Regions from separate parts of the Paraburkholderia dioscoreae genome, predicted to be linked through region 2. Evidence: predicted binding sites of a transcription regulator. Region 2 holds the regulator's gene; each other region holds the start of a gene.
The links. The regulator HrcA, encoded in region 2, represses chaperone genes, less so after heat shock. The targets are predictions, from matches to a motif close to TTAGCACTCNNNNNNNNNGAGTGCTAA.
Positions count from the first base shown of each region.

Region 1 (7,375 bases), on a different replicon from region 2:
ACGAAGTTCAAGCTCACCTATCTCGACGGCGGTGACAAGTACTTCGGGCCCAATTACGGCGGTGCCACGGTCAATACGGTGGCGCGCAGCGGCTATGCCGAGCAGTGTCCGAATGTCGGGCGGCTCTTCAGGCAACTTACCTTCAATGTCGATCTGGAAAACGGCGTGATCACCGAAGTACTCGAAAAGAAGTCCACCGTGGATGCAGCCGCGACGCAAGCGCTCAAGCGTCACCCCGAATTGCTGAAGTCGTGGCTCGACGGCGTGAACACGGCCGGCGGCGCCAATGGCTTGCAAGCCGTGCAGACCGCACTCGGCGTGAAATAACAGCGTATTCCTAACAATGAGGTCGCCGGGCGACAGATTTATGTCGCATCCGGTCGAATCCCTGTGAATCTGGACTCGTATTCTTGATCCGGCGATGTAGGGCGACTGGTCATTGCATGCATCGCGAATAGCTTCAATCCGTTTTACTCGGCCTCAGCCGGTTTCGAACTGCCCGTCATGCGAGAAGCGCCGCGCGTTGGTCAACAGCGCGCAGCAGGGATCGCTTTATCCAACGAAATACGCAGGCAAAGAGCAGGGGAGAATTAGATGAAGAAGAGCAATGCCGTCAGCCTTTCGGGACTCGCTATCGCGGCAAGCGCCGTATTCGCGCCGACAGCGGCCCATGCGCAAAGCAGCGTCACACTGTACGGCATTCTGGATGCCGGTATCACCTACGTGAACAATGCCGGTGGTGCCCACCAGTTCAAATTCGACGACGGTATTTCATACGGCAACCGGATCGGCTTCAAGGGCGTGGAAGATCTCGGCGGCGGCTTGCAGGCCGTGTTCGTACTCGAGTCGGGTTTTCACGTGGGTAACGGGCAATATGCATTCGGCGGCGCCGAGTTCGGCCGCCAGGCTTATGTCGGCCTGAAGAACAACTGGGGTACGCTCTCGCTAGGTAACCAGCTCGATATGACCGAAGAATTTGTCTACCTGTATAACATCTCGGCATGGGCGAGCGGCTACGCGATCCATCAGGGCGACTTCGACCGGATGAATGGCGACCGGCTGCCGAATTCGGTCAAGTTTCTCTCCAACGACTATGCCGGCTTTTCGTTCGGCGGCATGTATTCGTTCGGCAATACGGCCGGCGACTTTCATAACAAGAGCGCCTGGAGCGTGGGCGCACGTTACGAGCACAGCGCGTTCAACATGGGCGCCGCCTATACGCAGTTGAACAATCCGTACGGCATCTACGCATTCGACCCGTACGCGATGATCGGCACGCGCACGTTCCTCGGCAAACCGACCGTTTCTGTCGATCCGGCAACCGGCGCGGTGACGGATCTGTATAGCTCGTCGTCGTTCCCGGTCGACGAGCAAGGGGCGTTTGCAGTGGGCGCGGCCTACACGATCGGCAAAGTCATGTTGAGCGGTGACTTCACCTACACGACGATCAAGGGCCTCGGCGAGACCTCGCATATGCAAGTCTATGAAGCGGGCGCTTCTTATACCTTCACTCCGGCGTTGATGCTGTACGGCGGTTATCAGCACACGCGATTCGAAGGGAACCACTGGAATCAGGGTTCGCTCGGGCTGCATTACCTGCTGTCCAAGCGCACGGACGTCTATATTTCCGGCGACTATCTGCGAGCTTCAGATGGCGTGAACGCGGTGATCGGCTATAGCTTCACACCGTCCACCTCGAACACGCAGACCGATGTGCGGATCGGCATGCGGCATTCGTTCTGACGGGTATTTCTAACGCGCAACAACAGGGCGGTGTTCCATGTGACGGGGACCGCCCGCGCCATCACGATGTGCGTTCGAGCTGCTTCCTGAACGTCTCGATCAGCGCACGCACCTTTGCCGGCGGACGGCGTATCGGGAGGACGTATCGACATGGACGCATTGAAACGCGTCCTGCCTTTCGCCGACTACGACTGTTATCTGTGCGGACCCGGACAGTTCATGCGTGACCTGTACGAAGGGTTGCGCGGACTGAATGTGGCGGATGAGCGTATCCGTTTCGAGGCCTTCGGTCCGGCGAGTGTGAAGCGCACGACTGTCGTCGAAGTGCAGATCGAACCCGGTGCGGCGCTAATTTGCATGGCGCATCCGGTTGCCGGGGATCCCGGCGCGGGTGCGGGCGTAACGCTGGATCTCCGGGGGAGGCGAACGATAGCGTGGCCGACGTCGCGCGCGGCGTCAGTGAGCCGACTCGCGGACCTCGGCGCCCGAAGCGCTCGACAGGCAGCGCAACGCGCGATCGCCATCGCTACGGGCCGCCGCCTCGACCGGGAAGGTTTCCTTGCTGAATGCAACCACCTTGAATCCGGATCCCGCCGCGCGCGGCGTGGTGATACCCCAATGCCAGCCGCCATCCTGCTCGAATACATGCAGAACAGCCGTGTTCGGCACGTGTAAAGCCTCATAAGTCGTCATGGCACATTCCTCCGTCACAGCACGACCGTGAGTGCAAATTGCAGACTCCTGATTCGAGTTTAGTCGCATTTTGCTGCACCGCAATATTTAGTTTGTTGTAGAAACGTTGAATTAGTCTGCGGAGCCCTAGCCGGCGGGGATGGGCGCGCACCAAACCCGTGGGAAAAGCACAAACGGCACGGGCCGGCTCCGCTGTAAAGCGAATGCCGGCCCGTGTTGCCTGCGTTAACCGCCTGGTGTCTGGCGGGAGAGGAGGGTTGTCAGAAATCGAGTCCCGGGCCTCCTGCGCCAGGGCCGCCCGGCTGACCCGCGGCCGGTGTATCTTTCGGTGCCTCGTGGACGGTGGCGTCGGTGGTCAGCAGCAAGCCGGCTACCGAAGACGCGTTCTGCAGCGCGGTGCGCGTGACCTTGGTCGGATCGAGTACGCCCGACTCGACCAGATCGCCATATTCGCCGGTCTGAGCGTTGTAGCCGAAATTACCCGTGCCTTGCGCCACCTTCGCGACCACCACGCTCGCTTCCTCGCCGGCATTCGTGACAATCTGGCGCAACGGTTCTTCGAGCGCCCGCAGCACGATCTTGATGCCGGCGTCCTGATCGGCATTCGCGCCCTTGAGCCCGCTGATCGCCTGCTTCACGCGAATCAGCGCGACACCGCCGCCAGGCACGATGCCTTCTTCTACCGCGGCGCGCGTTGCGTGCAGTGCATCGTCGACACGGTCTTTCTTTTCCTTGACTTCGATTTCGGTTGCGCCGCCCACCTTGATCACCGCCACGCCGCCTGCGAGCTTCGCGACGCGTTCCTGCAGCTTTTCGCGGTCGTAGTCGGAGGTCGCTTCCTCGATCTGCGTGCGGATCTGCTTCACGCGCGCTTCGATGTTTTTACTGTCGCCCGCGCCGTCGATCACGGTGGTGTTTTCCTTGCCGACTTCGATGCGCTTGGCCTGACCCAGTTCGGCGAGCGTCGCTTTTTCGAGCGACAGGCCGGTTTCCTCGGCGATCACCTGGCCGCCGGTCAGGATAGCGATGTCTTCGAGCAGCGCCTTGCGACGATCGCCGAAACCGGGCGCCTTCACCGCAACGGTCTTCAGAATGCCGCGAATGTTGTTCACGACCAGCGTGGCGAGCGCTTCGCCTTCCACGTCTTCCGCAATGATCAGAAGCGGACGACCGGCTTTCGCGACCTGTTCCAGGATCGGCAGCAGATCGCGAATGTTCGACACCTTCTTGTCGTGCAGCAGCACAAACGGGTTATCGAGTACGGCGACCTGTTTATCCTGATCGTTGATGAAATACGGCGACAGGTAGCCACGGTCGAACTGCAGACCTTCCACCACGTCGAGTTCGTCGTCGAGCGACTTGCCGTCTTCCACGGTAATGACGCCTTCCTTGCCGACGCGGTCGATCGCTTCCGCGATACGCTGGCCGATCGACTCTTCGCCGTTGGCCGAAATCGTCGCGACCTGGGCGATTTCCTTGCTGGTGGTGGTCGGCTTGCTGATCTTCTTCAGCTCGTCGATCGCGGCGATCACCGCCTTGTCGATGCCGCGCTTCAGATCCAGCGGGTTGAGGCCCGCCGCTACGTATTTCTGACCTTCGCGCACGATGGCCTGAGCGAGCACGGTCGCCGTCGTGGTGCCGTCGCCCGCGGCGTCGCTGGTGCGCGAAGCGACTTCCTTGACGAGTTGCGCGCCGATGTTCTGCACGCGGTCCGACAGTTCGATTTCCTTGGCCACCGAAACACCGTCCTTGGTCACGACGGGCGAGCCGAAGCTGCGTTCCAGCACCACGTTGCGGCCTTTCGGACCCAGCGTGACCTTCACCGCATTGGCCAGAATGTTGACGCCTTCGACCAGCCGCGAGCGGGCGACATCGCTGAAAATAATTTCTTTTGCTGCCATGATTTGACGCTCCGTTCGTTATTGAGTGACGACTGCGACCACATCTTCTTCGCGCAGCACGAGCAGTTCGTTGCCGTCGACTTTGACCGACTGCCCGGCGTATTTGCCGAACAGCACGCGTTCACCGACTTTCAGATCGGGCTCGATGCGTTTGCCGTCGCTATCGCGCTTGCCCGGACCAATGGCGATCACTTCGCCCTGGTCGGGCTTTTCCGCGGCGCTTTCGGGAATGACGATGCCTGAAGCGGTTTTGGTCTCCTGGTCGAGACGCTTGACGATCAGGCGGTCATGCAAGGGACGTAGGCTCATGATTCGATTTCCACGGTTAATTTCTGGCACTCGTCGTTGGTGAGTGCTGACCGGGATCGAGTATAGAAATGAGTCGCGCGTTGCTCCAATAACGGATTCATCGATCCTTATCCGCAATTCGCATTTCACAATCGCGAATATTCATAGCTCGATTCGCTGGTTTTGCGCGGGGAGCCACGTCCCTATACTGGTCCGTTGCATCGGCATGTCCTATTGGGGCGCCGGATCACTCTCCCAACTCAACAGTCGGATCGCACGCGATCCGTGGGCTTTTACAAGGAATCAAGGCATGCAGGTCTCACAGGACACCACGGCGCGCGCCAGGCTTGAAGCGGCACTCGCCGGGTTGCCGGCACTGGCTCAGGCGATCGGCGAAGACGCCGCGCAACGTGAATTGCGGCGCGAGTTGCCATTCGACCGCTTCGCGTTGTTTCGTGAATCCGGTCTCGGCGTACTCCGCTTTCCGGCCGAGTGGGGCGGTCTGGGCGGATCGCTGGAAGATCTCTTTCATGTAATCGCCACGCTGGCCGCGCATGAGTCGAATGTCGCGCATGCACTGCGGATTCATTTCGACCAGACCGAGCAATTGCTGCTGTCGCCGCGTTCCGCCTTCAACGACACGCAGATCGAGCGCATACGGGAAGGGGCGATCTTCGGCGGTGCGTCTACCGAGTTGGGCACGGCGCGGCCCGGCGAAATCGTCACGAAGCTGGTGCGCGACGGCGAGCATTTTCGCGTGACGGGCAGAAAGTATTACTCGACCGGCACCGCGTTTGCCGACTACGCGCGGATCAACGTGCAGGACGAAAACGACGAGAAGGTGTCGATTGTGATTCCCGTGTCGCGCGAAGGGTTGCAGGTACTCGACGACTGGGACGGCATGGGGCAACGCATGACGGCAAGCGGCAGCCTCGTGCTAGACAACGTGCAGGTCTTTTCTCACGAGGTCGCGACGCGCGGCTATACGACGCTCGCCGGCCGGCACGGTAGCGCGTTGCGGCAGTTGCATCTGGTGTCGGTCGCGGCAGGCATTGTGCGGAACATTGTTGCTGACGCCCGGCGCTACGTGACGCAATACGGCCGGCCTGTGCTGCACAGCCCGGCACCGTCGGCACGCGAGGACGGTTTCGTGCAGCAGGTGGTGGGCGATCTCGCGGCGCACAGCCTTTCCATCGATGCACTGATCGCGGCAAACGCACGCACGCTCGACCGCTCGGCGAATGCGATCCACAGCGGCGCGGCGAACGCGGAAGAGCTGGTGCTGGAAGGGGCGCTAGCCACCGCCAAGACGCAACTCGTGGTCAGCAAGCTGGCGCTGTATGCGGGCGAGCGTCTGTTCGAGATTGGCGGTGCATCGGCCACCGGCCGCGCGCACAATTTCGACCGCCATTGGCGCAATCTGCGCACGATCTTCAGTCATAACCCTTTGCTGCACAAGGCGCGCGTGATCGGCGATTACGAGCTGAACGGCGTGACCACGCATCTGACCGAAGGACGTGTGTTCTAACGCACGGCCATCCATTCACACCTTTTCGAGCATTGCACATCATGAGCCGAGATCTGCTGTTACTGCTGGAACCGGGCTTCACCGATCCGAACCATCCGGGCGAGCGCTTTATCTGCCCGGACGGAGCGCCCATTGAAGGTTTGCTGGCGGGCGATCCCGAGCGCAACGCCCGCCTCGACATTCGCCGGCTGCCGTTCCCGCGTCCTCGCACCGCGGTGATCGAGGCACTGGACGCCGAGCACCAGGGTCTGCCAGTGCTGATTCTCGGCGACGAGCAACCGGCGCCTGCCGATGCCCAGACGCTCGGCAACAAGCGCTTCGTGACCGACACGCGCCGTATTCTCGATCTGCTCGCGCAGCGCCACGGTTTTCCTAAAGTGCATTGATGTAGTCGGCCCGGTGACGGTTCGGGGTCTTCTGCTTTGCTTCTGGACGTCAGAACATCGGAGCAGATACATGACCCCGGCCGAAACCGCCACCTGTCGACCATAGATACGGAATCCTTATTCTCACCCGCCACCCGGCGACGATATCCGGCGCGCCTTTCCTCCCCACCGTGCTTTGCATATACATAACGATTGGTTCTTTTACCGCCGCTGCGGCTTTATCGTAAGCGCTGCGGCAGCAGCATTGCCGACACCACGACATTTCATTTCGGCCGACAGGGGCCGAAGCATCGGCAAAGGATCTCGATTACATGGCACGGTTGAATCGACGCGAATTTCTTATTTCATCGGGCGCGGCGCTCGCGGCGGCCGGCATGCCGGCCCTGGCGCTTGCCCAGGGCGAGGCGGGCGCACCGAAACGGGGCGGCACGCTGAACATGCTGATCAATCCGGAACCGCCCGTACTCGTGTCGATCTTCCAGACCACCGGGCCCGCGCTCGTCGCGAGTTCCAAGGTGCTGGAAGGCTTGCTGGCTTATGACTTCGACCTGCGCCCGAAACCGCAATTGGCCACCGCGTGGACCGTCAGCCCCGACGGACTGAAGTACACCTTTACCTTGCGGCAAAACGTGAAATGGCACGACGGCCAGCCGTTCACGTCGGCCGACGTCGCTTTCTCGATCGATCTGCTCAAATCAGTGCATCCACGGGGCCGCAGTACTTTCGCGAATGTAACGGGCGTCGCCACGCCCGACGCCCGCACCGCGGTGATCGAATTGTCGAAGCCGGCGCCGTATCTGTTGAAAGCACTCTCGGCCGGCGAATCGCCAATCGTG
Region 1 is NZ_LR699554.1:1,559,468-1,566,842, forward strand. It holds gene PDMSB3_RS27175 (choline ABC transporter substrate-binding protein) at 1-327, shown strand, start outside; gene PDMSB3_RS27180 (porin) at 595-1,743, shown strand; partial or broken gene PDMSB3_RS38445 (pyridoxamine 5'-phosphate oxidase family protein) at 1,879-2,094, shown strand; gene PDMSB3_RS27185 (hypothetical protein) at 2,200-2,436, opposite strand; gene groL (chaperonin GroEL) at 2,697-4,337, opposite strand; gene PDMSB3_RS27195 (co-chaperone GroES) at 4,356-4,646, opposite strand; gene PDMSB3_RS27200 (acyl-CoA dehydrogenase family protein) at 4,936-6,153, shown strand; gene PDMSB3_RS27205 (DUF3088 domain-containing protein) at 6,195-6,539, shown strand; gene PDMSB3_RS27210 (ABC transporter substrate-binding protein) at 6,851-7,375, shown strand, end outside.
Region 1: PDMSB3_RS27195 (co-chaperone GroES) is a predicted target of HrcA. The motif match lies at 4,670-4,696, and genes of this name have one in related genera.

Region 2 (7,375 bases):
GCGGTCAGGGTGGTGCTTCATCGCCAGCTTGCGATAAGCCTTCTTGATTTCGTCGTCGCTCGCGTTCTTTGCGACGCCCAGAACCTCGTAGTAATCCCGTTTCGCCATATCGGTTCAACGCCACTCGCGCAATGCGACGCGGTGGCTCCTCTTGAATGCTGGAGTCTCACGACTCGTCCGGCCGCTGTTTCATGCCCCTTCAACACGGCCTGAAAACAACGCCCTCCATAAAACAAATGTGCCCGGAGAGCCCCGAAAGGCTCGCCAGGCGCGATAACCGCTTTCGCACGTTCATGTCGCCCGGTTGGACGCAATCCCTTGTGCAGCCGGGCCGCACACATTGCTGTGTGCGGCTTTACGGTCGAAATGCGACCTGGCTTTAGTCTTTCTTGACTTCCTTGAACTCGGCGTCGACCACGTCGTCCTGCTGCTGGCTCGCGCCACCAGCCGATGCACCCGCGCCGCCCGCACCCGCCGCGCCTGCTGCCGCGGCTTCAGCACCTTGCGCAGCCTGCATGTCGGCGTACATCTTCTCGCCCATCTTCTGCGAGGCGGTGGCGACCACTTCGATCTTGGCTTCGATCGTGGCCTTGTCGCTCGAACCGCTCTTCAGCGTTTCTTCGAGATCCTTCAGCGCGGTTTCGATCTTTTCCTTCTCGCCGGCTTCCAGCTTGTCGCCATATTCGGTGAGCGCCTTCTTCGTGCTGTGGACCAGCGCGTCGCCCTGGTTGCGGGCATCGGCCAACTCACGCAGCTTGTGATCTTCTTCGGCGTTCGCTTCGGCGTCCTTCACCATCTTCTCGATTTCGGCTTCGGACAGACCCGAGTTCGCCTTGATCGTGATGCGGTTTTCCTTGCCGGTCGCCTTGTCTTTCGCGCCGACGTGCAGAATGCCGTTCGCGTCGATGTCGAAGCTCACCTCGATCTGCGGCGTGCCGCGTGGTGCCGGCGGAATGCCTTCCAGGTTGAACTCGCCCAGCAGCTTGTTGCCGGCTGCCATTTCGCGTTCGCCCTGGAACACCTTGATCGTCACGGCGCCCTGATTGTCGTCAGCCGTCGAGTAGACCTGCGCGTGCTTGGTCGGGATCGTGGTGTTCTTGTTGATCATCTTCGTCATCACGCCGCCGAGCGTTTCGATGCCGAGCGACAGCGGGGTCACGTCGAGCAGCAGAACGTCCTTGCGGTCGCCCGACAACACCTGACCCTGGATCGCGGCGCCAACGGCCACGGCTTCGTCCGGGTTCACGTCACGGCGCGGATCCTTGCCGAAGAACTCCTTGACCTTTTCCTGCACCTTCGGCATGCGGGTCATACCGCCGACCAGAATCACGTCGTCGATTTCGCCGACCTTCACGCCTGCGTCCTTGATCGCCACGCGGCACGGTTCGATGGTGCGTTCGATCAGCTCTTCAACCAGCGCTTCCAGCTTCGCACGCGTGATTTTCAGGTTCAAATGCTTCGGACCCGACGCGTCGGCCGTGATGTACGGCAGGTTGATTTCGGTTTGCTGGCTCGAGGACAGCTCGATCTTGGCCTTTTCAGCCGATTCCTTCAGGCGTTGCAGCGCGAGCACGTCTTTCGACAGATCGACGCCCTGCTCTTTCTTGAACTCGCCGATGATGTAATCGATGATGCGCTGGTCGAAGTCTTCACCGCCGAGGAACGTATCGCCGTTCGTGGACAGCACTTCGAACTGCTTTTCACCGTCGACATCCGCGATTTCGATGATCGACACGTCGAACGTACCGCCACCCAGGTCATACACCGCGATCTTGCGGTCGCCCTTTTCGTTCTTGTCGAGGCCGAAAGCCAGAGCAGCCGCGGTCGGTTCGTTGATGATCCGCTTCACCTCCAGACCGGCGATACGGCCTGCATCTTTGGTTGCCTGACGCTGGCTGTCGTTGAAGTACGCGGGAACCGTGATCACCGCCTCGGTGACCGGCTCGCCGAGATAGTCTTCAGCGGTCTTCTTCATCTTGCGCAGCACTTCCGCGGAGATTTGCGGCGGAGCGAGCTTCTGGTCGCGCACTTCGACCCATGCGTCGCCGTTATCGGCCTTGATGATCTTGTACGGCATCAGGCCGATGTCTTTCTGCACTTCTTTTTCTTCGAAGCGACGGCCAATCAGGCGCTTGACTGCGTACAACGTGTTCTTCGGGTTCGTGACCGACTGACGCTTCGCAGGCGCGCCGACGAGAATCTCGCCGTCTTCCATGTAAGCGATGATCGACGGCGTGGTGCGCGCGCCTTCCGAGTTCTCGATCACCTTGACCGAATTGCCTTCCATGATCGCCACGCACGAGTTGGTCGTGCCGAGGTCGATGCCGATGATTTTGCCCATTTTTACTAATCTCCTGACTTTGATCGCTGCGGGAATCGCCTTGTTTGCCTAGCTGGCGGTAAGGCGATCCGCTCTCAATTCCTACCTGCACTCAACATAAGTGCGTCCGCATCGTTTTCAAGACCTCTTTTGCGATGCGGTCTTTAATTTTTTTCAATCGGGCGAACTTTTGCCCAGATTTACTCCATCAGCTTGCGCGCCGGCGGTTTTTGCAGCGTTTTTCTCAGCATTACCTGCCCGGATCTTCTCCCGCGCGGCCGCGACCGCGGCCTGGAACTGCCCGAGGCCGTGCCAGCCGGTTGCCCGGCCGAGCCGCTTGCCGCGGTAAAAGAAGAACCATGTTGGCACCCCGTGCAGCATGAAGCGCCGGCCCAGCTCGCGATGCTCGTAAACGTTGCTGTGAAACCATTTGAGGCCGAGTGCGCGAATCGCGTCCGGCTGCGCCAGCATCGCCTTCTTGGCGATCTCGCAATTGAAGCAGTCGAAACCCCAGAAAAACACCACGGCCAGTTCATCCCCGGCTTCGGCGAGCGCCGCGTCGAATGACGCGGCGCTCAACTCCTGCATGCCGAAGACCGCGAACGCGGTGGCGTCGACGGGAATGTTGGCCATGACGGCGCCTGCCGGACGAAACGGCTTACGAAGCCCGGCGGTGCTTACTTCGGGGCCGCGACGGTCACGAGTGCCGGACGCAGCACCCGATCGGCAATCACGAAGCCCTTTTGCAGCACGGCCACCACGGTGTTCGGCTCCTGGTCGGCCGGCACCATGGAAATGGCTTGATGGCGATGCGGGTCGAACTTCTCGCCCACCGGATTCAGGGCGACGACGCGGCCCTTTTCCAGTGCGCCGGTGAGCTGGCGCAGCGTGAGTTCGACGCCTTCGCGCACCTTCGCAGGATCGTCGGACGAGTGCGCGACGGCTGCTTCGAGGCTGTCGATCACCGGCAGCAGATGCTCGGCAAAACTCTCGATCGCAAACTTGTGCGCCTTGGCGACGTCTTCCTGAGCGCGGCGGCGCACGTTCTCGGTCTCGGCCTTGGCCCGCAGGAAGCTTTCCTGCAACTCGGCGATCTTTGCCTGAGCCTCGGCGAGTGCAGCCTGCTCGGCGCTCGCCGGCGAGTCGGTCGCCGCGTTCGCCGCTGCTTCCTGTTGAGGTGCCGCGGCCTCGGCGGCCTGGCGCGCGGTTTCTTCGGCGGGCTTAGGATTCTGGCTCGTCGGGTTCTCTTGCGTGTTTTCCATGTCGCTGAAAGTCGTTAAAAAGTGAAAGCGAGGTAAAAGCCGGCGGTGACGGCAGCGCAAAAAACCTGGCGCGGTTTGTGCGTTGCAAAATCGCGACAGACAACTTCGCGAGCCACCGCAAATCAACACGGCAGATGAGGCCGGAAATAACCATTTCAAGCGGCTCTCCCGGATCTTTTCGTATCATGGCCGAACGGCGGAAACGCCCGGTTACAACCATTATTGCGGCGCAATCAGATTGAGATTGAGTGCGGACTGCAAGTGGCCTATGCTCCAATAAAGCATCGGAAAAGACGCGTTAACCCTAATCTGACGTAAGCCTTTCCGACATATTGCAATTCCACCCGATTCGCCCGTCTTTCTCCTGAACCTTCCCTAGGGGAGCACCGTGAAACTGACCTTTGCAATCTCGGTGGTCGCATTGGTACTGATTGCGGGCACCACGACCATCTGCATGTCCGGGGCTGTCAACGATCACACTACCGAATACGGCGGTGTGCACGCAACCATGGAACAGCTGTTCAACCCCCACCTGAAAGTTTGTCGATAGTGCGCCGGTCGCGCTTGGTCGGCCGGCCGTGCAATGCGGCCGCCGGTTCGCGATACGTCTTGCGCCGCTCCTGTTCGACCTGCCGCTTCACCCTGCTCTCTTCGGTTTCCGCATAAAGCGTTTGTGCGACGCTCGCCGGGCCGCGCACGTCGCACATGCCCAGCACCGCCACTTGCCACACAATCCGCTCTATCTCGATCTCGACCAGGTCGCCGACGCGCACGTCTTTGGCCGGCTTGACGCTGGCGCCGTCAATGCGCACATGCCCTTTTTCGACGGCCGCCGCCGCGAGCGAACGCGTCTTGAAGAAGCGCGCCGCCCAAAGCCATTTGTCGATGCGCAGTTTCGCGCCCGCTTCGGTTGAAATCCCGTAATTCATGAGCCTGTTCAAGCTCCTGTCGTATGCGGCACCGGCAGCGCCTGCACCGGCCAGCCCTGCAGATTCTGCGCGACGATTTCCCCCAACGCGGCAATCCACGCCTGCGACGCATTCAGGCAGGCAATCCGATGGAAATCCTTGCCGCCCGCATGCAGGAATTCGTCGCGCACTTCCATGCCGATTTCCTCGATGGTTTCAAGGCAGTCGGCAGTGAAGCCCGGACAGAACACATCGGCGCGCCGCACGCCCGCCGCGCCCAATTCTTTGAGCGTGGGCGCCGTGTACGGCTGCAACCACTCGGCCTTGCCGAAACGCGACTGGAACGTAATGCGGCATTCCACCGGCGTCAGTTCGAGCGCCTGCATCAGCAGCGCGCCGGTTTGCTGGCATTGCTCGTGGTATGGGTCGCCGAGATCCAGCGTGCGTTTGGGCACGCCGTGAAAACTCAGCACCAGCTTGTCGCCCGCGGCGAAATCCGGCCGGCCGTGCTGATGCCAATATTGATGCACCTGCGCGGCAAGCGCCGCAATGTAGGCCGGATGATCGGCGTACTGGCGCACCGTGCGGATTTCCGGCTGATTGCGCATGCGTTTGAGCGCCGAAAAGGCGTCGTCGAAAGCGGTAGCGGTGGTGGACGACGAATACTGCGGATACATGGGCATGAGCAGCACGCGTTCGGCACCCGCCAGCTTGAGCTGGTTCAGCATGGCCGGAATACCCGGCGTGCCGTAGCGCATCGCGTAATCGACGAGCACCGTGTAGTCGTTCAGTTGCAGCAGATGGCGCAAGCCCTCCACCTGCTTCTCAGTATGGACGCGCAGCGGTGAACCTTCCGGCATCCACACCGCGGCGTACTTCTTGGCGGAAGCGACGCCCCGAAACGGCAGAATCAGCAAACGCAAGATGATCTGCCAGAGCAGCGCCGGAATTTCGACCACGCGCGGATCGGATAGAAACTGCGCGAGATAGCGGCGGACCGCACGCGGCGTCGGCGCGTCGGGTGTGCCGAGATTGATCAGCAGCACAGCGACACGGTGTGACGTGGCGTTCTGTGAAGGCCGCTCGAGGTCGAAGCGCATAGGCAGCAGAGGTAACCCGCTCAGGCGGAGTGTCGGTTCAGGTGAGAACCATTATAGCGGCGTGGTGCATGCACCGGTCCGCCGGACACCCCTGGCCATTCGGCCAATTGGCAAGCCGTGCGCCGTCACGCATTATTCGTGGCTGGAACAGCCAACACCGGAAGCCGAAGCTATTTACTGCTGGCTGAGGGTCAGCGAAAGCAGGCGCGCGGTAATGTCCACAATCGGAATCACGCGGTTGTAGGCCATGCGGGTCGGTCCGATCACGCCCAAGGTGCCGACGATCTTGCCGTTCACCTCGTAAGGCGCGGTGACCACGCTCATTTCCTCGATCGGCACGAGATTCGACTCGCCGCCAATGAAAATCTGCACGCCCGCCGCGTGACTCGACACGTCGAGCAACTGAAGGAGACTGGTCTTTTGGTCGAACACATCGAACAGCTTGCGCAAGCGCGCCATGTCCGACGAAAGGTCGGCCACTTCGAGCAGGTTGCGCTCGCCCGAAATCAGCACGGTTTCGCCCGTGTCGGCTTCGTCCGTACTGGCCGTGACGGCGGCATGCATCAGCGTGGTCATGTCGCCGCGCAGTTCGTCGATTTCTTCGCGCAGGCGGCGGCGCACGTCGTCGAACGAGAGGCCCGCGAAGTGTGCGTTGATGTAGTTGGAGGCCTCGACAAGTTGCGACGGCGAGAAATCGCGCTGGGTCGCCATGATGCGGTTCTGCACGTCGCCTTCCGGCGTGACGATGATCAGCAGAATGCGTTTGTCCGACAAGCGCATGAACTCGATCTGCTTGAACACATGGCTGCGCCGCGGCGTGAGCACCACGCCGGCGAACTGCGAGAGGTTGGACAGCACGCTGGCCGCCGCGGCGACGATTTTCTGCGGCTCGCCCGCCTGCAGCGTGGTCTTGACGGTACGCATCACCGCTTCTTCGTCAGCGGCGGACTCCACCGTCAGCATGGTGTCCACGAACAGACGATAGCCGCGCGGCGTGGGAATGCGGCCCGCGGAAGTATGCGGACTGATCACGAGCCCCAGATCCTCGAGGTCGGACATCACGTTGCGGATCGTTGCGGGACTGAGTTCGAGACCCGAATAGCGCGACAACGTGCGCGAGCCGACCGGCTGACCTTCGGCGATGTAGCGCTCGATCAGCGTTTTGAGGAGGGTTTGTGCGCGAGGATCTAGCATGACGGAAAATTTTAGCTCAATGGCACGACTACCGCGAGCGCTAGGGGCGCCCATCCCTGACGAACGCGCCGCCGCTTGCCGCTGCGGCACGTTGCCTCCGGCCCGGCACGTTGGCCGGCGTTCAGCCCGGCGCGTTGCGGACCACGTCGCGGGCCGCCTTCCGGGCGGCCCGGCTGCCGGCACCCCGCCGCACTTTAACCGGCGCGCATGTCATCAAGGCTTCACCATTCTAACGATAATCGCGAGACGCGCTGGCGGCCCGCGCACGTCGGCTCGCCACCGGGTCTGCCCACGGTTCTTTTCAGGCCCCACCTATGGTGTAATGCCGGCATGCAAGTGACCAGCCAGTTCAAGACCGTCGCGCTCGTCGGGCGCAACAATACGCCGGGTATCGCCGAGCCGTTGACCGCGCTCGCCTTGTGCATCGCGAAGCGCGGCTTCGAGGTCGTGTTCGAAGCCGATACCGCCGCCGAGATCGGCGTCACCGACTACCCGGCGCTGCGCCCCGCCGAGATCGGCGCGCGCGCCGACGTGGCCGTGGTGCTGGGCGGCGACGGCACCATGCTCGGCATCGGCCGTCAGCTCGCGCCG
Region 2 is NZ_LR699553.1:593,478-600,852, reverse strand. It holds gene dnaJ (molecular chaperone DnaJ) at 1-108, opposite strand, end outside; gene dnaK (molecular chaperone DnaK) at 380-2,341, opposite strand; gene PDMSB3_RS02750 (thioredoxin family protein) at 2,495-2,953, opposite strand; gene grpE (nucleotide exchange factor GrpE) at 2,998-3,582, opposite strand; gene PDMSB3_RS02740 (RNA-binding S4 domain-containing protein) at 4,104-4,511, opposite strand; gene hemH (ferrochelatase) at 4,520-5,590, opposite strand; gene hrcA (heat-inducible transcriptional repressor HrcA) at 5,765-6,784, opposite strand; gene PDMSB3_RS02725 (NAD kinase) at 7,115-7,375, shown strand, end outside.

Region 3 (7,375 bases), 200 kb from region 2:
GCTGCTGGCGCGCGAAGGCGTGCCGGTGCTGGTGCATGGCGTAACCGAAGATCCGGGCCGCGTGACGAGCGCGGAAATCTTCACGCATTTGCAGATTCCTCACGCGCAATCGCACGCCGACATCGAGGACGGTCTCGCCGAGCGCCGTCTTGCGTTTGCGCCGATCGACGTGCTCGCGCCGAAGCTTGCGCGCCTTCTCGGGCTGCGTCGGCGCATGGGCGTGCGTAATTCGACGCACACACTGGTGAAAATTCTGCAACCGTTCGCGCCGGCGGGCTTGCGCCTCGTGAATTACACGCACCCACCGTATCGCGACAGTCTGACGCAGTTGTTCAACACGCATCCGGACGCGGCCGCCGGCGGCGCCCTGCTCGCGCGCGGCACCGAAGGCGAAGCGGTGGCCGACACGCGCCGTCAGGTGCAGGTCGACTGGCTGCACGACGGCATCTGCGAAACGCGTGTGCCGCACGAACGCTCGTCGCCCGATGCGCCGGAAGTCGACTTGCCTGAAGCCAAAGATGCGCCGACGACCGCCGCCTGGATCAGCGCTGTACTGCGCGGCGAAGCGCCCGTGCCGAGCGCGATTGAACGGCAGGTCGAACTGATCGTGGACGTCGCGAAAACGCCGGTGTGACGGCGCGGTGCGGGAGCCAGTAGTCTGGCCCGAACCGGTGCGGCGGATAGTCGCGAGTAGAACTCGTATAGATCGGAAGAGCGTCGCGGCCTGAGAATCAGGCCGCGGTGACGCATGAGCGAACGCTTAGGCGAGGCACACGCGAACCACCAGCGCGTAACCCGCATGCTCGTGGCATCCAGATGCCCACAACGCGCAACCGGGTGGTTGGAGTGACCTCCAAAGGCTCACTCGATTGCGCAACGCGTGGCCTGCCAGGCAATCAGACGCCATTGCCCGTCTTCCTGCGTATGGATCGCCGTGTAGGCGATCGGAAACAGCAGCGCCCCGTTGTTCGCTTCCATTTCGATCAGCGCCCTGCCGGTGACCACGCAGGTCTCCCGCCCAACCGGCAACACGTCTTGCGACTGCACCTCGATCTGACGGTAGCGGCGGCGACCCGCAACAATCCCGTCGATGAACTGCCGCTTCGTTTCCCGTTTGCCGTTCGTGTGAACGTAACTCACGTTCTCCGCGAGCAGCGTGTCGAGCGATGGGCCGTCGCCGTCGACCATCGCCCGGAAACGCTCTCGCTCGAGCCCGCGAATCGCTTCGATTATCTTTGCCGCCATCGCTCAGCCCCTCGCACCGGTGAGCCGAACGTGGCCACGGTCGTCAGAAGTTATATTGCAGATATAGCTGGTGGAAATTTATACCAGGATTCGGCTCTTTGATACCGCCGTTGGAAATATGCTGGAAGCGATAGCCCGCCTGATACTGCTGGCGGTTGCCGAACTGCATGCCCACGCCCGCCATGTCGGCGAACTGGAACGCGGTGCCTAGCGTAAAGGTCGAAGAGATACGGGGACTCGAGAGCAGGCGGATGCCCGCGCCCAGTTCGGCATACGGACGGATCGGCCCTGACTCCTTGATGAAGCGGATGATCGGCGTCACGCCGATTTCGCCGATATTGTCGTGCACGTTGCCTTCATTGGTGTGCCACCATGCCACGTGCGCTTCGCCGATCAGCGAGAAATGCCAGTCGCCGATCTGCCACCAGTTCAGATCCGGATCCCAGACGAAGCCGAGATCAAGCTTCTTGACGTGGCGATCACCCAGTCCACCGGCCACCTGCACGCCAAACTGGTCGGCCGACGTCAATCCCGACGCTCCCGCCAGCACGGCTCCAGCCGTAATTTTTAGCGCCAGGCCACGCAAAGTATTCTTTTTGTTGTTCATCTAACACCCGAGTTCCGTCGAACGTTGAACAATTAGTAACAGTTCTACGTATTCTAAGGTCTATCTCGATTTGGCGGATCGTATGAAGGATTCTCAATTTTCGCAATTAGTCACTTCAAAAGTGGCAAAAATCGGGCAGTTTGCATCACGAAGGCGATTTGTCAGGTAACTTCTACGTCGCGCACAAAGATAGCCAAGAAGGCGTACCATGGCTATTGAATCGTGAATTTCAATAGGGATTTACGGAACCTAGATGCCCTTACGGCCTCTAAGCATTAGCACTCGGCAAATCAGAGTGCTAACATCCAACGCTGGAGTCGTTACCTGAACAAGCTTTTGTCTGATTCCAAAGGAGTTTCCTACGTGAGCCACGCAATGACCCTTCCGAGTACTTTGAGCCCGTCGTCGGCTAAGGCCGCTTCGGCAGGTGCACTGGCGCTCTCGCATTCCTCGCTGCTGCCCGGCCAACTGGGCAATATCGACGCCTACATCCAGGCCGTAAATCGGATTCCGATGCTGACGCCGGCGGAAGAACGCCAGTTCGCCACCGAATTTCGCGAGCAGGACAACCTTGAGTCCGCGCGCCGCCTCGTCCTGTCGCACCTGCGGCTGGTCGTGTCGATCGCGCGCAACTATCTGGGCTATGGACTGCCGCACGCCGACCTGATTCAGGAAGGCAATATCGGCCTGATGAAGGCCGTGAAGCGCTTCGATCCGGAGCAGAACGTGCGCCTCGTGTCGTACGCCATGCACTGGATCAAGGCCGAGATCCACGAATACATTCTGCGCAACTGGCGGATGGTGAAAGTCGCCACGACCAAGGCGCAGCGCAAGCTGTTCTTCAACCTGCGCAGCCACAAGCAAGGGCTGGGCGCGTTCACGCCGGACGAGATCGAAGGTCTCGCCAAAGAGCTGAATGTGAAGCGCGAAGAAGTCTCCGAAATGGAAACGCGCCTCTCGGGCGGCGACATCGCGCTGGAAGGCCAGGTTGAAGACGGCGAAGAGTCGTACGCGCCGATCGCCTATCTGGCCGACTCGCATAGCGAACCGACCGCCGTGCTGGCTTCGCGTCAGCGCGACAAGCTGCAAAGCGACGGTATTGCGAGCGCGCTGGACGCACTGGACGCCCGCAGCCGCCGTATCATCGAGGCACGCTGGCTGAAGGTGGAAGACGACGGTTCAGGCGGCTCCACGCTGCACGAACTGGCCGACGAATTCGGTGTATCCGCCGAACGTATTCGCCAGATCGAGGCGAGCGCAATGAAGAAGATGCGCGGTGCACTCACCGAGTATGCGTAAAGCCTGAAGCGTTTCAGCACGCCGGTTTGTCCGGCGCGCGGTAGCCACGCCGCCAAGCCTCGCCTTCGAAAGACGGCGGGGCTTTTTTTCGCCCACGCCGCGCCGCGCGTTGATCGCACACGCACGTTCGCACACCTTCGTACACCGGGATGCACGGTCAACGCGTTTCTTGACGTAACACAAACCACCTGGCAATACAGGCCAAACGGGGCAAGTCTCGCGACCCAATGCCGCAGTAGCGAACCGTTACGCGCGAGGTTCTGCTCCTAGAATCGGGATGCACTCGCCAGACCGTTGAAGCGGCCTGGCGCCAGCCGGATTCACCGGTGTGAAGCTGCTTTCTACCGATCATGACCCTAGCCCTCAATCGCAATACCATCCGCCGCCCGAGCCTGCGTAAAAGGTTCGACGGCTGGGTGCGCGGACCCACGCTGGCGCGGGATATCGCCATCGTCCTCGCCATCAAGTTCGCATTGCTGATGGTGCTCAAGTACACCTTCTTCAATCATCCGCAGGCAGAGCACATGTCGCTCCCGCCTGAGCAAGTCGCGCAGGCGCTGCTGTCCGTGCCTGCCCCGCATCCGTCCCAAGGTGATCAACATGCCCGTTAGCGAAGTCGTAGAACTGTCGCGCCTCCAGTTCGCCATCACGGCGCTTTATCACTTCCTGTTCGTCCCGCTCACGCTCGGCCTGTCCTGGCTGCTCGTCATCATGGAATCGGTCTACGTGATGACCGGCAAGCAGATCTACAAGGACATGACCCAGTTCTGGGGCAAGCTCTTCGGCATCAACTTTGCCATGGGCGTGACCACCGGTCTCACGCTCGAATTCCAGTTCGGCACCAACTGGTCGTATTACTCGCACTATGTGGGCGACATTTTCGGCGTGCCGCTCGCCGTCGAAGGCCTGATGGCGTTCTTCCTCGAATCGACCTTCGTCGGCCTGTTCTTCTTCGGCTGGAAGCGTCTCTCGAAGGTCCAGCACGTGTCCGTCACGTTCCTCGTCGCGCTCGGCTCGAACCTCTCGGCCCTGTGGATTCTGGTAGCCAACGGCTGGATGAACAATCCAGTCGGCGCGACCTTCAACTACCAGACCATGCGCATGGAGCTCGACAGCATCTTCTCCGTGCTGCTCAATCCGGTCGCGCAGGTCAAGTTCGTGCACACCGTCTCCGCCGGCTATGTAACGGCCTCGATGTTCGTGCTCGGCGTGTCGTCGTGGTATCTGCTCAAGCGCCGCGACACCGAATTCGCGCTGCGCTCGTTCGCGATTGCCGCCGGTTTCGGTCTTGCGTCCACGCTGTGCGTGATCGTACTCGGCGACGAATCCGGCTACCGCACCGGCGAAGTCCAGCAGGTCAAGCTCGCCGCGATCGAATCCGAATGGGAAACCGCCCCCGCGCCGGCCCCGTTCACGATCATCGGGATTCCGAACCAGAAGGAGGAGCGCACCGACTACGCGATCCGGGTTCCCTACGCGCTCGGCCTGATCGCCACGCGCTCGCTCGACGAACCCGTGGTCGGCCTGAAAGAGCTCATGGTGCGCAACGAGGCGCGCATCCGCAACGGCATGCTGGCCTACGCCGCGCTGCAGAAGCTCAAACAGGGCGACGTCACCGACGAAGCCAAAGCCGCCTTCGACGCGCACAAGCAGGATCTCGGCTACGGCCTGATGCTCAAGCAGTTCACCGCGAACGTCACCGACGCCACGCCCGACCAGATCACCCAGGCCGCGAAGAAAACGATCCCGCCCGTGGCGCCTGTGTTCTTCTCGTTCCGCCTGATGGTGGGCCTCGGCATCCTGTTCCTCGCGACCTTCGTGCTCGCCTTCTGGTTCTGCGCGCAGCGCTCGCTGTTGCTGGAGAAGCGCCGCTGGTTCCTGCGCTGGGCGCTGTGGGCGATTCCGCTGCCCTGGCTCGCGGCTGAATTCGGCTGGATCGTCGCTGAAGTGGGCCGCCAGCCGTGGACCATCGCGGGCATTCTGCCCACCAGCCTGTCGGCCTCGAGTCTGACCGCGGGCGACCTGTATCTGAGTATCGGCGGCTTCGTGGTGTTCTACACGGCGCTGTTCATCATCGAAATCATGCTGATGTTCAAGTACGCGCGGCTCGGTCCCTCGTCGCTGCATACGGGCCGCTATCACCACGAACAACCGTCACCGGATCGGCCGCTGGGCAACCGGCCGCTGCCGACCAGCACGGTCGCCTGATTCGCCGACACCGAGATTCAAGGGAAAAGATCATCATGGATTATGCAACCCTCAAACTGATCTGGTGGGTGCTGATCGGCGTACTGCTGATCGGCTTCGCGCTCACCGACGGCTTCGACATGGGCGCGGCGATCCTGCTGCCGTTCATCGGCAAGACGGACGCCGAGCGGCGCATCGTCGTCAACACGGTGGGCGCGACCTGGGAAGGCAATCAGGTCTGGCTCATCACCGCGGGCGGCGCGATGTTCGCCGCGTGGCCGCTGGTGTACGCGGCGTCGTTCTCCGGCTTCTATTTCGCCATGCTGCTGGTGCTGTTCTCGCTGTTCTTCCGGCCGGTCGGCTTCGACTACCGCAGCAAGCGTGAAGATCCGCGCTGGCGCAGCGCGTGGGACTGGGCACTGTTCGTCGGCGGCTTCGTGCCGGCCCTGGTGTTCGGCGTCGCGTTCGGCAACCTGCTGCAAGGCGTGCCGTTCTCGTTCGATACCGACCTGCGCGTGACCTATCACGGCGGTTTCTTCGCGCTGCTCAACCCGTTCGCGGTGCTGTGCGGGCTCGTCAGCGTGTCGATGCTGGCCGCGCATGGCGCCGCCTTCGTGAAGATGAAAGCGGACGACATTGTGGCCGAGCGCGCTTCGCTCGCGCTGCGGATCGCTTCGTTCGCGGCCGTGGTGCTGTTCCTGATTGCCGGTGCGCTGATCGCCACGATGATCGGCGGCTATCAGCTGGTCGACGCCGCGCCGCTCGACACGGTCGCCAATCCGCTGCTGAAGAGCGTGATCGGCGCACCCGGCCTGTGGCTGACCAACTACGCGACCTATCCGTGGATGGTGGCCGCGCCGGTGGCCGGTCTGGTGGGCGGCGTGCTGGCCACGCTACTCGCACGCTCGCGTTTCGAGAAGAGCGCCTTTCTGGCGACCTCGCTGATGATTATCGGTGTGATCCTCACGGCGGGCTTCTCGATGTTCCCGTTCATCATGCCCTCCTCACTCGACGGCCGCAGCAGCCTCACCGTGTGGGACTCGACCTCGAGCCGCATGACGCTGCAGATCATGCTGATCGCCGTGATCGTGTTCCTGCCGCTCATCCTGATCTACACGAGCTGGGTGTATCGCGTGATGCGCGGCAAGGTGACGGCCGCGGCGCTCGAAGAAAATCACCATTCGATGTATTGACCGGCAATACGCTTAACAGGAGTTTGTGATGTGGTATTTCAGTTGGATTCTCGGAATCGGCGTGGCGTTGGCGTTCGGCATCATCAACGTGATGTGGTTCGAATCGCGCCGGCCGCAGGAAGCAGGCAAGCATAAGACGCATTGATGCGCCTTCTACCGGCCGCGCGCCGGTGAGCAAAAAATTGGCGCCTCTGAAATTTCGAGGCGCCGATTTTTTTGCTCACGACTCGACCGGATACGGTGCCCACCTGCTCTCACGCCGCCCGAATTACTTCATGAACAGCGCAGGTGTTCGTGTTCCGTCGCGAGAAGAAATCTGCACGGTCCTGCCGGTTGCGTTGCGAATGCACACGCCGATCTGCGACGATCCCGCAGCGACTTGCGATGCAACATACGGTGTGATGTCGTTGTTGCGCGGCTGCAGCGCGTTGTCCAGGTAGATGCCGCCGATTCGCTGGTGCGTGTTGCAGGCCGCTGCCGTTGGCAGGTTCGCGGTGTCGTCCCAGTTCGTGGAGGCAGCGTAGATATCCAGCATCACCGCACTCGTATCCGTGACATTCTGCGCAAGGGTCTGTAAATACGAGTTGGTATAAGGATAGTCCTTCAGGTTTGCAGGCGTTGGGAATTTAATCAACACCATACTTCCCGCGTCCGAAATCATCGTGCTGCCGCTCGCGTGCGCAACGCCGCCGCTGTCCATCCATGCATCGGCGCTAGCCTTCGAGTAGTACGTCGGGATGTTATTGCTGCACGCATTATCCGCATTGGAACAATTGTCGACGGCATACTGCAGAGAATCGGTCTTCCATGCGTTGATGAAGTCGGCATGCGCGGTATATAGGCT
Region 3 is NZ_LR699553.1:391,555-398,929, reverse strand. It holds gene ybiB (DNA-binding protein YbiB) at 1-634, shown strand, start outside; gene PDMSB3_RS01880 (nuclear transport factor 2 family protein) at 862-1,245, opposite strand; gene PDMSB3_RS01875 (acyloxyacyl hydrolase) at 1,289-1,852, opposite strand; gene rpoH (RNA polymerase sigma factor RpoH) at 2,216-3,151, shown strand; gene cydP (cytochrome oxidase putative small subunit CydP) at 3,502-3,762, shown strand; gene PDMSB3_RS01860 (cytochrome ubiquinol oxidase subunit I) at 3,752-5,359, shown strand; gene cydB (cytochrome d ubiquinol oxidase subunit II) at 5,395-6,531, shown strand; gene cydX (cytochrome bd-I oxidase subunit CydX) at 6,560-6,676, shown strand; gene PDMSB3_RS01845 (DUF1996 domain-containing protein) at 6,800-7,375, opposite strand, start outside.
Region 3: rpoH (RNA polymerase sigma factor RpoH) is a predicted target of HrcA. The motif match lies at 2,128-2,154, and genes of this name have one in related genera.

Region 4 (7,375 bases), 160 kb from region 2:
GCGAGCCGCGTGACTTTGGTGCCTTGCAGCGACGCACCCGCCATCAGGCCGGTGTTGGTCAGCACGAAGGCGTCGACCTGTCCGGTCGCCGTGCTGGTGTCGAGATCGCCGTTCGCACCGACTTTCAGCACGGCTACGGAGGCATCGCCGCCGGCCGACCAGCCGTCTCTGCTCCGGAAGCGGTTGAGCGAATCGTCGGTCATGAACAGGAATACGATCGCGCGCGATTGCGCGCCGATCTGCCAGCCGATCGAACCAGTCGCCGTACTGTAGTAGCCGACCGTGCGTCCGCCGACCCGCAAGGACCCTTCGCCATACTGGCCGCCGACCACGAAGCCGGCGTCGATCACGGAGGGGAACGTCAATACGCCGTGGGCCTTGCCGACCAGTTCGCGCGCGCCGCCCGCGAGCCCATAGACGCGCGTGAGAGTCGAGTCGACACCTGCATCGATAGAGCGACGCTTGTCCCTCTGCTCGCTACGGCTCACGTCGGATGAAGGAGTGGTGGTACAGCCTGAGAGCACAGTGCCGAGTGCCAGAAGCGATCCAGGCGTGCCCCAGATAAAGGTTCGTCTAAGCATGATTTTCTCCCCGCTGGTCGACAATAAGAGACACGCTACGCGCCCGCGCGGGAGAATGCGGTACGACAACGTACAGACCGCTGTCTATGTTCGAACGCACAATCCACGTTGATCGTCGTGGCACGTGCCGGCTGTCGGACAGGTACTCGATCCGCTCGCGCCTGCACGGATCATCAGATCGGATGTCTTTGAAAGTCTTTGAAACCCGCGCGGTTTTGGCGTAATTCGGTCGCTCTTGCCGATCTGAACGCCACCGTACAGACTTACCGAACCGCATTTGCGACGCTGTCATTGCAATCTGTCCGCCATTCTTGGATTCCTGATCGCGTCAGGGCAGGTGTTGGCGAATCGTGCGGTGCCGGTGCTTTGCAAGCAGCCTGCTACCTTCTTGAATATCGGCCCGTGACACGCTTTTCTTTGCTCTTCGTCGTCCAGCGAGCCGCGAAATGGGGATCGAAATGTCAGCATATCTGACGTCCACCGAGTCGGCTTCGGGTGATTCTGTGTTGAGCGGTCTGGTGGTGACCGATGCAATGATGAAGCGTGGTTGCCGGGCATCCGCAGACGGTTTTCTGGCGGATGCGTGCGCGGCGGATCATTGCGTCGAAGCGCCACCGCTGAGCAACCAGGTTCTGGCTATGGTGGCACACGAGTTGCGCGGTCCGTTGACGCCGTTGCGGATGGCCAGCCAACTGATTCGCAACGCGTCCGCCGAGCGTCCGGAGATACTCCGGCTGATCGATATGATCGATCGGCAGGTCAACGGGATCGCACGGCTCGCGCAGGATCTGATGGATGCGACCCGCGTCGATCAGGGCGCACTCCGCCTCAACAAGGTCGACGTCGAGATCGCGACCCTCCTTGCCGACAGTTGCGAGATTACGGCCGCCGCCGCCGCTGCGAAGAATCAGGTTTTTACCGTGTCGATTCCAGACAGGACGTTGCGCGTTGAAGGAGATCCGCTCCGTTTGACGCAGGCCGTCAGCAATCTGCTGCACAACGCGGTGAAATACACGCCGACGCGGGGCAATATACGCATGACCGTGCTTGCCGAAGGCAACAATGTTGTCATCAAGATCAAGGACGATGGATCGGGAATCTCGCCTGTCCTGCTGCCGCATATTTTCGAGTTGTTCGCGCAATCCAGCAGAACGATCGGTTCCAGTGCGGGCGGCCTTGGCATTGGCCTCGCGGTCGTCAATGCGATTGCTCAGTCTCACGGCGGTACGGTTTCGGCCGCAAGTGCGGGCGCCGGTGAAGGCAGCGAATTCACGCTCAAGCTGCCGATCATCGTGTAGCCACATCTGCCTGCGCGTCTTTTTGGCAGCGTGCAGGCGAAGCGGACAATTGCCTTTCAGCCGATGAACCGCGTGGGACGGGCGAACCGGGCAAAGAATCTCGAAGTTCGCGCGATGCGCAATCCACATTGGGCCGTAACGCGATGCCATGCCAGGGCGCGAATCTGCGTCGAATACCGGCGCGACTTATAATCGACTATATAACGGCCAGACTTTGGGTCGCGCGAAGATTGCCGCCTCGCGTCGTGCTGCGGTATAGCCCGTCAAGGCCTTGGAGTATTCCTCCTTCTATCCATCTTTATCGTCAGGAAATCGTCGGCGAAAGCGGCGCGGTTCCGGGCGAGTTGCTGAGAGGGTGAAATGGCTCAAGGTCATCAAGAAAACGAAAATCATCTGCTGGCCGTGCTGCCTGAGCTGGAGTGGGAGCGCCTGGCGCCACATCTGGTGCTCATGGATATGCCGTTGGGCAACGTCGTCTACGAATCGGGCGATCGCCTCAATTACGTTTATTTCCCGACCACCTGTATCGTGTCGCTGCTGTATGTGATGGAGGACGGTGCGTCCGCCGAAATCGCGATTGTCGGCAACGAAGGGCTCATCGGCATCGCGCTGTTCATGGGGGGCGAGACCACGCCCAGCCGGGCGGTCGTGCAGAGCGCCGGCAAGGCGTATCGGCTCGATGCTCAAATCCTGAAAGAAGAATTTCATCGCGCCGGCCCCGTGCAGCGCCTTCTGCTTCGCTATACGCAGGCGCTGATCACGCAGATGGCGCAGACCGCCGTGTGCAATCGACACCATTCGATCGACCAGCAGTTGTGCAGGTGGCTTCTGCTCAGCATCGACCGCCTCTCTTCAAACGAATTGAAGATGACCCAGGAACTGATCGCCAACATGCTGGGCGTGCGCCGCTCCGGGGTAACCGAGGCCGCGCTTAAATTGCAGGACGCGGGGTTGATTCGCTACAGTCATGGCCACATCGAGGTACTGGACAGACCGGGGCTCGAAAAACGTGTGTGCGAATGTTATGGCGTGGTGAAGCGCGAATTCGACCGGCTGTTGCCTGCTTTGAAAGCGCTATAAGGATCTCGCGAGGATCTCGCGTCAACCGGCTTGAAAAGCCTGCTTCCTACGTACCAACGGATTTCCTGGTGCGGCGGTCGTCATTTAACTTCGAACTTTCTGGAGCGCATCCAAAAATATAACGGCCAACAACCGATCCTGGCGCATTAGTCCTGAGTGGCCATATCGGTAGCGTCGGCCTGTACCAGTGCACGCACGAGCAGGTACACGGCTGGCAGGTCGTCGTCGTCACGTTTCCAGTCGACGGGTTCGTCGAGATCCATCCCGGACAAACGACTGTCGCCAAACCGGACGAACGTTGAGCGCACAGTCTCGTTGTGCCTCGCCCGGAAGCCCCGATTCTCAAAGACCTGTTCGTCGATTGTCAGCAGTGTGCGCCACGTGGGCAATCGCGCGCCACTTGAGTAACGGCGACGGCCACTGTCGAGGTAACGAGCTGCAACCGTGGCGATGATCTGCTGGAGGTCGAGCGACGCGCTGCGGAGTGCGCGTTCGAGGGCGACGGGATTGATGTCGTGGACATCCATATCAAGAGCAGCGTTGTTAATCATACTGTTGTCTTCCTGAAGACTCGCGGCAACTCGCAGCATCAAAGTTGATGTTTCAACAACGGTTGGTTTCGCTGCGCCAACAGCTGGCGGATCTGGGCAAGATAGTCATCGCCGACCGTGCAGTCTTCAACAGGCCGGCTATGCTGACGAGGCGGTGGTGGACGTACGCCGAGATAGCGGCACACCGCGGACAGGTACGGTTTGCCGTTGCCTCCCAGATGTCGCGCAGCAGCGGCCACGCGCACGTCTCCGACATGCTTGCGCAACCACTCAAGCGTTTCGCGGTCACCGTCGTTCAAGATGCGGATGAGCTGGTTCATGGCCGATCCTGTATATAAAAACAGTACTGTTAATTTATACAGTATTTAGCCGGGATGCAAGTCAATTCGCAGAATGTTGGACCTGTGGAGAGAGAAGATGGCGATCAAGGTCGATGCGCAATTGGTGGTGGGGCAAGCAGTGGCGGCTGACGCTGGTGGCGCCGGTGGTGGCGATCTGGTTGCTGCGCTTCGTTTTATGCAATTTGTTATTCGTGCAGCGGCGAATTGTGGGCGGTGACTCTCGAGAGCGCGTCTCAGTGAGGGCGGCGAGACACTAGGCAACTCATGGTCCGGTCGATACTGCGGCTAACCATGCGATCAACACGTAAAGTGTCAAGCCAGCACCAAGTGCGGCAAACTTTGCAGCGCGCATTAGGGATTTCTCGTGAGTCGTTGAGCCGATTGCCATTAAACCGGGAAGACAGCCTACGCGACCTGCAGAAAGAGCAATTGCCTCGGTGGCAAAATGCGCGCTTCGCCGAAGGCTGGTCGAGCCCCAGGCTCAGCAACGACGAGTTGAGCGTAATCGCGCGTCGTATGGCCGAATGACCTCGTCGCAGGGTGCTCGTCAATCGCCTTCATGATTGTTATTACGGCGAGCAACGTCGACAAGTTTCGCGTAGTTACCTTCGGTCGGCCGTCGCGTCGACTGGCGAACAATTTGAGTAAGGGGTTTCCCTGGGTGGCGGGAACCACTGCACCGGGCGAACGAATGCAGCCAGATAGGGCGTTGCGTCGCATTGTGCTGCAGTCGTACTGTGCATACGATGCCGTGAATAGGTGGATTTTTCTGTAAGTAGTTGTTTTTTATATAAATAGTCTGCCGAGGTTGTGGCCGGGCACGGCTCGCGAGTTCGAACTTAAGTGAACAAAGTTCAAAACCAGGCGAATCTCGGCACGAAGTTAAGTGAATCCCCGCCGCCATCCCTTCTTGAATTTGTCACCACCCGTCCATATAATTAGCACTCGCTGCACGAGAGTGCTAACAACATCGCCGGCTGGCTCAGCCAGCCGGGTTTTCTCAGCGTTCTTCAGTCTCAATCAAGAGAGGAGTATGTATGAACCTTCGTCCTTTGCATGATCGCGTGATCGTCAAACGTCTGGATCAAGAAACCAAGACTGCGTCGGGCATCGTGATCCCCGAAGCCGCAGCAGAAAAGCCGGATCAAGGCGAAATTCTGGCAGTCGGCCCGGGCAAGCGTGACGACAAGGGCGCTCAGATCGCGCTCGACGTGAAGGTTGGTGACCGCGTCCTGTTCGGCAAGTACGCAGGCCAGACCGTCAAGGTCGACGGCAACGAACTGCTCGTGATGCGCGAAGAAGACATCATGGCCGTGGTGCAGAAGTAAGCGCAAGCCGCTACTTTTCCCGGTCATATCCCAGAGAATTCAAGGAGTTAGAAGATGGCAGCTAAAGACGTCGTATTCGGTGATTCCGCCCGTGCCAAGATGGTTGAAGGCGTGAACATTCTCGCGAACGCTGTGAAGGTCACGCTGGGCCCGAAGGGTCGCAACGTTGTGCTGGAACGCAGCTTCGGCGGCCCGACGGTCACCAAGGACGGTGTGTCGGTCGCGAAAGAGATCGAACTGAAAGACAAGCTCCAGAACATGGGCGCGCAAATGGTCAAGGAAGTCGCTTCCAAGACCAGCGACAACGCAGGTGACGGCACCACGACCGCAACGGTCCTGGCTCAGTCGATCGTCCGCGAAGGCATGAAGTACGTCGCATCGGGCATGAACCCGATGGACCTGAAGCGCGGTATCGACAAGGCTGTATTCGCAGCGATCGAAGAACTGCGCAAGATCAGCAAGCCATGCACGACCAACAAGGAAATCGCACAAGTCGGCGCGATTTCGGCAAACAGCGACTCGTCGATCGGCGATCGTATCGCTGAAGCCATGGACAAGGTCGGCAAGGAAGGCGTCATCACCGTCGAAGACGGCAAGTCGCTGCAAGACGAGCTGGACGTTGTCGAAGGTATGCAATTCGACCGCGGCTACCTGTCGCCGTACTTCATCAACAACCCGGACAAGCAGGTTGCCGTGTTGGAGAACCCGTTCGTGCTGCTGCACGACAAGAAGGTGTCGAACATCCGTGATCTGCTGCCGGTTCTGGAACAGGTCGCCAAGGCTGGCCGTCCGCTGCTGATCATCGCGGAAGACGTCGAAGGCGAAGCGCTGGCTACGCTGGTGGTGAACAACATCCGCGGCATTCTGAAGACCGTTGCTGTCAAGGCTCCGGGCTTCGGCGATCGTCGTAAGGCCATGCTGGAAGACATCGCGATCCTGACCGGCGGTCAGGTCATCGCTGAAGAAACCGGCCTGACGCTCGAAAAGGCAACGCTGGCCGAACTGGGTCAAGCAAAGCGTATCGAAGTGGCCAAGGAAAACACCACGATCATCGACGGCGCAGGCGAAGCGGCCAACATCGAAGCACGTGTGAAGCAGGTTCGCACGCAAATCGAAGAAGCTACGTCGGACTACGACCGTGAAAAGCTGCAGGAACGCGTTGCCAAGCTGGCAGGCGGTGTTGCAGTGATCAAGGTCGGCGCTGCCACCGAAGTTGAAATGAAGGAAAAGAAGGCACGTGTCGAAGACGCACTGCACGCAACGCGCGCAGCTGTGGAAGAAGGCATCGTTGCTGGCGGCGGCGTCGCGCTGATCCGCGCACGTACGGCTATCGCTGGTCTGAAGGGCGCTAACGCCGATCAGGACGCAGGTATCAAGATCGTGCTGCGCGCAATGGAAGAGCCGCTGCGTCAGATCGTCACGAACGGTGGCGAAGAAGCCAGCGTCGTGGTGGCAGCAGTTGCTGCTGGTCAGGGCAACTACGGCTACAACGCAGCAACCGGCGAGTACGTCGACCTGGTCGACGCTGGTGTTGTCGACCCGACGAAGGTGACGCGCACGGCGCTGCAAAACGCAGCTTCGGTGGCAGGTCTCCTGCTGACGACCGACGCAGCTGTTTGCGAACTGCCGAAGGAAGATGCACCGATGGCCGGCGGCATGCCCGGCGGCATGGGCGGCATGGGCATGGACATGTAATTCCGGGTTGGGCCTCATTGCGAGGCTCGCGAGGGAAGACATGGGGAAGTGCGCTGAAAGGCGTGCTTCCCAAAGAAAAAACCCGCAGACATTGCGGGTTTTTTTGTGGGCGCTCGCCGCAGGCTGAAGCGCCCGGATCAGAAGGCGCGGCCGGCACTCCTGCGGCCGGCGCACCTCGTGCAAGCTCTCAGTGCCGCGCTTCGCCTGGCGCTGCGTCCTTGCCCGCCGCCGGCGGCGTTTCGTCGTCGCTGCTGCGCGCCCAGAAGAACCGGTCTGGCATATACGCGCCCATGCCCGGCCGGAACGCGTTACGCACGGCCTGATACAGATATTCCTGCGCCTCGCGCACGGCTTCAGCCGGATCCTGGCCGTTGGCCAGCAACGCGGCGATAGCCGACCCCAGCGTATCCGTCAGCCCCATGATCCGATGGCTGCCACGGTCCCACATGTCCTGGCGCAACTGGCCGTCTTCGCTGAACAGCGTGTTGACATGCCGGTGCG
Region 4 is NZ_LR699553.1:755,915-763,289, forward strand. It holds gene PDMSB3_RS03465 (BPSL1445 family SYLF domain-containing lipoprotein) at 1-581, opposite strand, end outside; gene PDMSB3_RS03470 (sensor histidine kinase) at 1,040-1,879, shown strand; gene PDMSB3_RS03475 (Crp/Fnr family transcriptional regulator) at 2,240-2,959, shown strand; gene PDMSB3_RS03480 (DUF2471 domain-containing protein) at 3,106-3,510, opposite strand; gene PDMSB3_RS03485 (hypothetical protein) at 3,549-3,830, opposite strand; gene PDMSB3_RS03490 (hypothetical protein) at 3,928-4,068, shown strand; gene groES (co-chaperone GroES) at 4,889-5,179, shown strand; gene groL (chaperonin GroEL) at 5,234-6,874, shown strand; gene PDMSB3_RS03505 (hydroxymethylpyrimidine/phosphomethylpyrimidine kinase) at 7,062-7,375, opposite strand, start outside.
Region 4: groES (co-chaperone GroES) is a predicted target of HrcA. The motif match lies at 4,790-4,816, and genes of this name have one in related genera.